One region of the Rhizobium quercicola genome, then DNA from elsewhere that is predicted to be linked to it. Evidence: riboswitches for the same ligand, from Rfam matches in the RefSeq annotation. Region 1 holds a riboswitch; each other region holds the start of a gene.
What was found. Region 1 has a riboswitch for thiamine pyrophosphate ahead of LRX75_RS09475 (ABC transporter permease). Riboswitches for the same ligand answer to the same signal wherever they lie in the genome.

Region 1 (2,243 bases):
GCACCGTCACCGTGTTCAGTGGCGTCTCCACCAGCGTGCCGAAGCGCACGAGCGGCAGGCCCGCTTCATGGTCGCGATAGAGATTGGGCTGGTAGTGGATGCCGATATCCGCCTGCTTTGCCGCCACGAGTCGCGGCACGACGGAAGGGTCCGCCGGCGGCACCAGCGTGACATCGAGCCCCGCCTCGGCGAACAGGCCCTTCTCCTGCGCGACCACCAGGGGCGCATGGTCGGGATTGACGAACCATTCGAGCAGCACGGTCAGCGGGTCGGCGGCCTGCGCGGAGGTGGAGGCGAAAAGGCTGGACAGGCCAAGCATCGTCGCGACGAGAAGACGGATCATGCAGATCTCCGGGATGGGACGGGTTGAGAGGATCGATGTTCGGGATGAAGGCGATCGCCCTCCCGCGCCCAGGGCGCAAGGCGGGCGGTGAGGAGATCGACCAGCAGGCGCAGGAGCAGCGTCATGACGGCCAGCACGACCATGGCGGCGAAGACGGTGGCCGTCTGCATGCGGGCATTGGCCTGCACCATGACGAAGCCGAGACCGGCGGACGCACCGACCCACTCGCCGACGACGGCGCCGAGCGGCGCCAGCGGGGCGGCGACGCGCAGGCCGGAAACGAGGCTCGGCAGCGCCAGCGGCGCCCGCACCGACACGAGCGCCTGCCAGTGCGAGGCCTGCGTCAGGGACACGGCATCCACGATGTCCCGTTCCGTCCGGTTCAGCCCGTCGGCAAAGGCCGAGGCGACGGGAAAGAAGATGATGAGCACGGTCATGGCCACCTTCGAGGCCATGCCGAAGCCGAGCCAGACGACGAGGATCGGCGCGAGAACGAAGACCGGCAACGCCTGCAGGATGAGGATCGTCGGCCAGACGAACGGCCCGATGCGCGGGCTCGCCGCCAGCACGAACGCCGTGCCCGCACCGAGCGCCGCGCCCGCGACGAGCCCGATCAGGATTTCCGACAGCGTGACGAGGCTTTGGGACAAAAGAAACGCCGACTGCTCCCGAAATACCGCGGCGACAGCCAGCGGCGACGGCAGCAGATAGGCCGGCGGCGAAAACACGGCCGTGCCGGCCTGCCAGATGAGAACCAGCACGCCGAGCCCGAGTGCCGCGTGAAACGCGCGCATGCCTAGAGACCGGTATCGCGCGGCGGGGGAAACAGACGAACAGGCAACGGCATCGGCGATCTCCACACAAGGGCGACGGAGATCCGGGCGAAGCGGAGAAGAGAGAAAGGGCCGTGAGCGGACACCTGTTTCCGTTCCTACGCCGGTATGACCCGGATCAGGTTCAAGGGTCCAGGCTCAACGCCCATCTCAGCACCGTTCGGTGCCCCCCTCGGAAGTGCGCGGAAAATCCACGCTTTTGGCCCTCCTGTCAATCCATTTGACGCCTTTTCGCGAGGCTCACGTGACCGACCTCCGATTCCGCCCCGACGATGGTTGCCTCTAACGCCCTTATGCGAAAGCGAGAGTTTACCGAGCAGAACCACGCGCTTGCGCAGTGCACAAAAGCCGCGATAGAGACGACGGAGGCGACAGGGGCAGCGCCCGAGACGGAAGAGGGGTATCCGGCATGACGACGACGCAGACCCGGCTGGAAAAGGCCGTTGCGGTGATCGCGGACGCGATGGAGATGGCGCTCGGTTTCTTCGAGACCCGCGCGACGATCGCCACGGGCGCCAAAGGCTTTCAGGACTTCGTGACCGAGGCCGACACGAGCGTCGAGCATCTGGTGCGGGCGCGGCTGGCGGAAGCCTTTCCGGGCGAGGCCGTGGTCGGCGAGGAGATGGGCGGCACGGGTGGCGATGCCTACTGGATCATCGACCCGATCGACGGAACCGCGAACTTCCTGCGCGGCTCGCCGCTGTGGGGCATCTCGCTCGGCCACGTCACCCATGGCCGGCCCGATCTCGGCGTCGTCGCCATGCCGGTGTTCCGCGAGATCTACGCTGCCGCAGACGGCACCGGGCTGATGCGCAACGGCCAGCCCTTCACCCGCACCGTGCCGTTCGAGGATGTGCGCGTGATGTCGCTCGGCGACGCCTCGCCGAACGAGGCCGACGAGGTTGCGGCGCTGACGGTCGGCCTGCGCCATGCCGGCTGGGTCGTCCAGTCGATCCGCTCGACCTCCATCGGCCTGCTCTTTGCCGCGCGCGGCACCTATGACGGCCATCTGCAGATGTACACGACCCTGTGGGACATCGCCGGCGGTGCCGTGATCGCCCGCGAGG
Region 2 (2,243 bases), on a different contig from region 1:
CCGACGAGGCAGATCCGGTCGCCCGGCTCCACCTGCAGCGCCGCGCCGTTCAGGAGCGGCGTGCCGCCGAAGGTCAGCACAATATCGTCGAGTTTCAGAATGGGCGGCGCCATGGTCAGGCTCCTGTCATGTCGAGGGGGCGGGCGAGAAGCATCGCGCGGCCCGTGCCGAGCGTCAGCTGCACGGGTCCTTCCGCCACGTTGGAAAGGGTGCGCGACGACCCGAAGGGCACCGCGAAACGGTCGAGCGCATAGCGCGCGCCGGCAATGGAAAGATCGGTCAGCGCATCGAGACCGAGCACGGAGAAGAGACAGCCTTTCGGCAGGTGGACCTCGGTGATGCCGGGCAGCAGCGGCACCGCCTCCTCCTCGCCCGAGGTCAGCAGCACGTCGAGCCCGGTTTCGGCAAGGTGCAGCCCGTGCAGCAGGTGCTGGAAGGCATGGTCGCTGCGCTCGCCGCCGAGCGCGCCGGCCAGGATCAGCCGCCGCGCGCCGCGCATCCGCGCCGCCGCCACGGCAATCTCGCCATCGGTCTCGTTCTTGGCCGGCGGATAGGGCTCGCGCGGAACGTTCGGCCAGGCCGCGATCAGCGCGTCCGGCGTCGAGTCGAAATCGCCGACCCAGAGTTCCGGCGTCCGCCCGATGGCCCCCGCATGCCGCATGCCGCCATCCGCCGCGATGACGCGCGTTCCGGCCAGCTGCGCGGCCAGCCGGTCGGTCATCGTCAGCGGCCCGCCGAGCAGGATGGTGAATGCGGTTGCGGTCATCGCGCTGCCATAGCGCGAAGCCGGCCCGGAGGCAAAGGTCAAAGGGCGCAAAAGCCCCAAAGATGCGGGAGGGCACGGGCGCTCGCGCACCGAGGCATCCTGCGACCTTGGATCTTGCCAAGGGGCGGGACCGCGTCTAGATCTTGGCATGCTCTAACGGGGTGCCCTTCCAACGCGACGATCCGTCGTTGCGGGACGACGGGCTGAGAGGCGCGAAACGCCAACCCGCGGAACCTGATCCGGCTAGCACCGGCGGAGGGATTAGACGGCTCGCAAGCGCTACTCCCCTTGAAACCTGTATCCTGAAGGAGGCGCGCATGCGCGGCACTTGGCTTTTCACCACCACGACCACCTTCCTTCTCGCCGGGGGCATGATGCTTTCCCTCGCCGGCGCCCAACCCGCCGGTGCCGCAGAGAAGAAGACGCTGACCGTCTACACCTATGAGAGCTTCACCAGCGAATGGGGCCCCGGCCCCAAGATCGCCGAGAGCTTCGAGAAGACCTGCGACTGCACGCTCACCTATGTCAGCGTCGCCGATGGCGTGGAGCTGCTGACGCGGCTGAAGCTCGAAGGCCCCGCCTCCAAGGCGGATGTCGTCGTCGGCCTCGACACCAACCTCGTCGCCGAGGCCAAGGCCACCGGCTTCTTCGCCCCGCATGGCCTCGACACCTCCGCGCTCACCGTTCCCGGCGGCTTTTCGGACGACAGCTTCGTGCCCTATGATTACGGCCACTTCGCCTTCGTCTACGACACGCAGACGCTGAAGAACCCGCCCAAGAGCCTGAAGGAGCTGGTCGAGGGCGGCGCGAAGGACAAGATCGTCATCGAGGACCCCCGCACCTCGACGCCGGGCCTCGGCCTGCTGCTCTGGGTGAAGTCCATCTATGGCGACCGGTCCGGCGAAGCCTGGAGCAAGCTGAAGGACCGCATCCTCACCGTCACGCCCGGCTGGTCGGAAGCCTACGGCTTCTTCACCAAGGGCGAAGCGCCCATGGTTCTCTCCTACACGACCTCGCCCGCCTATCACATGGTGTCCGAAAGCAGCGACCGCTATCAGGCGGCGGAATTCGCCGAGGGGCACTATATCCAGATCGAGGTGGCCGGCATGACGAAGGCCGCCCGCGACCCCGCGCTCGCCAAGGCCTTCCTCGCCTTCCTCGACGGCCCGCAGGCGCAGGCCATCCTGCCCACCACCAACTGGATGATGCCGGTGGCACAGCCCAGCGAGCCGCTGCCGGAGGCTTTCTCAAAGCTGGTTAAGCCCAAGACGACCTTCCTGATGAGCCCGGAGGATGTCGCTGCGAACCGCAAGGCCTGGATCGACGAATGGCTGGCTGCCATGAGCCGGAACTGATCGTCCCGTGCCCGCCGCTCGCGATCGCCGTCTGACGCGGACGCTCGGCGTGGCCGGCATTCTCGGCATCGCGCTCTTCGTCGGCGCCGCCATCCTCGCGCTCGCCTTGGCCGCGACCGGCG
Region 3 (2,243 bases), on a different contig from region 1:
GATCGAGCCGGGGCGCAGCCCGTCGCCCAGCGAGAAGGAGACGTCATAGGCGCGCGCAATCTCGCAGATCTCCTCGAAATGCTCGTAGAGAAAGTTCTCCCGGTGGTGATGCAGGCACCACTTGGCCATGATGGAGCCGCCGCGCGAGACGATGCCGGTCACCCGGTTCACCGTCAGCGGGATATAGGAGAGCCGCACGCCGGCATGGATGGTGAAATAGTCCACCCCCTGCTCCGCCTGCTCGATCAGCGTGTCGCGATAGACCTCCCAGGTAAGATCCTCGGCGATGCCGTTGACCTTTTCCAGCGCCTGATAGAGCGGCACGGTGCCGATGGGCACGGGGGCGTTGCGCAGGATCCAGTCGCGGATATTGTGGATGTTGCGGCCGGTGGACAGGTCCATCACCGTATCCGCCCCCCAGCGGATGGCCCAGACCATCTTGTCCACCTCCTCCGCCATGGACGAGGTCACGGCGGAATTGCCGATATTGGCATTGATCTTCACGAGAAAATTCCGGCCGATGATCATCGGCTCGAGCTCGGGGTGGTTGATGTTGGCGGGAATGATCGCCCGGCCCTCCGCCACCTCGCGCCGCACGAATTCCGGCGTGACGACATCCGGGATGTGGGCGCCGAAACTCTCGCCGTCGCGCTGCAGGGCCGCGATCTGCGCCTGCCGCCCGAGGTTTTCGCGGATGGCGACGAACTCCATTTCCGCGGTGACGATGCCGGCGCGGGCATAGGCGAGCTGCGTCACGGCGCCGCCTGCGACCGCCTTTCGCGGCCGGGCGCGAAGGGGAAACGCGGGCGTCAGGCGGTCGCCGGCGACGAAGCCGTTATCGGCCGCAGTCACCGCCCGGCCTTCATAGGCCACGGTGTCGGCACGCGCGGTGAGCCAATCGGTGCGCAGGCGCGGCAGGCCGCGATCGATGGAGACGGCATAGGCCGGATCGGTATAGGGGCCGGAGGGATCGTAGACCGTGACCGCGGGTTCGCCGGCGGTTGGGTGCAGCGCGATCTCGCGCATCGGCACGCGCAGGCCGGGATGAAGGATCCCGGGTTTGAACACCTTGGTCGAGGCGGGCAGGGCGCCGGTGGTCACGCTCGGCAGGGGGGTGGGAATGGCAATCGTCATGGCAGGCTCTCCGGGTTGGAGACCCAGTCCGCCTGGCGACGAGAGCCGAGAAAACGCGATGCCGGCCACAAGGCGAGGGATCGCCGGAGAGCCTGCAAGCGCCTCACCGTCCCTCCGCCAGTATGAACTGGATCAGGTTCAACGGGTCACTGCGCGTACAGCAGTATCTCAGCCCCTTGGCGGGACCCCCCTGGTGAATATGCGGAAGGTTGCATGGAGCCGTGGCCATGGTCAAGCCGGCTTTTGCCGATGGCGTCCGGCTGTCGCGGGGTGGATGGCGCCCGTTCGATCACCACCGTGAATCGATCGGCCCGGATCGATTCACAAGTCTCGTTGGACCTCGGCTTCCCGGCGCGCGACTCTCTGCCCATGACCCACGCATCCTACCGCCTGCATCTGGAACGCTGCGACCCCGCGCGCAACATGGCGCGCTTCTACGCCCTGTCGCTCGAACCCTCGCTCTTCGGCGAGATCGTGCTGGTGCGCCGCTGGGGACGGATCGGCGCACCCGGCCGATCGCGCCTCGAGGTCTTCGCCGACGAGCGGGCGGCGGTAACAGCGATGATGGCGCTGCTCAGGCAGAAGCGGGCGCGCGGATATGCGGTGGGGCAGTGGGGTTTGCGGCCGGTGGCGCGGCGGAGTTGACAGCTGTCAACTTTCGATAGGGCGCAATGCACTTTGTCACGGCATCCAAAGTTGACAGCTGTCAACTTTGAAGGCGTGCGTTCCCGCGGGGAGAAAAACGGCCAATCCGCCTTGTTCTTCAATGCCACCGGCCTCGATTTTTCCCCGCGGTTCGCCGACCCCTTATCCTGTCGGGGCTGCGAGGCGGGAAAAGGCGGTGCCGGACCGCTGTGGACAGGCAGAAGGATTCGGATTTGGGCATCCAGAAATCGCTTGACGCGACTCAGCAACAGACCTCAACCTCTAACGGCTGGAGACGAATATCGACGGCTCCGGCGTAACAGGCCGTCCCCTCTGTAGATGACGCGCCCCGACGTATACACTGATGCATGAGAATCGCCGCCGACGGCACCAACCGGACGACAGGATCGGCCATCCGCCCACGGGAGACCAGTGCGGCGGGGCCCCGTGAGCCCGGAAACGAT

Region 2: it holds a riboswitch for thiamine pyrophosphate, as region 1 does, so the genes downstream of both, thiB (thiamine ABC transporter substrate binding subunit) here and LRX75_RS09475 (ABC transporter permease) in region 1, are expected to answer to the same signal.
Region 3: it holds a riboswitch for thiamine pyrophosphate, as region 1 does, so the genes downstream of both, thiC (phosphomethylpyrimidine synthase ThiC) here and LRX75_RS09475 (ABC transporter permease) in region 1, are expected to answer to the same signal.

The regions. Positions count from the first base shown of each region.
Region 1 covers NZ_JAJOZR010000005.1:210,415-212,657, forward strand. The annotation lists gene LRX75_RS09470 (ABC transporter substrate-binding protein) at 1-343, opposite strand, end outside; gene LRX75_RS09475 (ABC transporter permease) at 340-1,137, opposite strand; TPP riboswitch at 1,255-1,359, opposite strand; gene LRX75_RS09480 (inositol monophosphatase family protein) at 1,586-2,243, shown strand, end outside.
Region 2 covers NZ_JAJOZR010000002.1:276,156-278,398, reverse strand. The annotation lists gene LRX75_RS04750 (ABC-F family ATP-binding cassette domain-containing protein) at 1-113, opposite strand, end outside; gene LRX75_RS04745 (thiamine diphosphokinase) at 116-766, opposite strand; TPP riboswitch at 914-1,044, shown strand; gene thiB (thiamine ABC transporter substrate binding subunit) at 1,138-2,121, shown strand; gene thiP (thiamine/thiamine pyrophosphate ABC transporter permease ThiP) at 2,153-2,243, shown strand, end outside.
Region 3 covers NZ_JAJOZR010000006.1:131,236-133,478, forward strand. The annotation lists gene thiC (phosphomethylpyrimidine synthase ThiC) at 1-1,134, opposite strand, end outside; TPP riboswitch at 1,226-1,336, opposite strand; gene LRX75_RS10765 (WGR domain-containing protein) at 1,504-1,779, shown strand.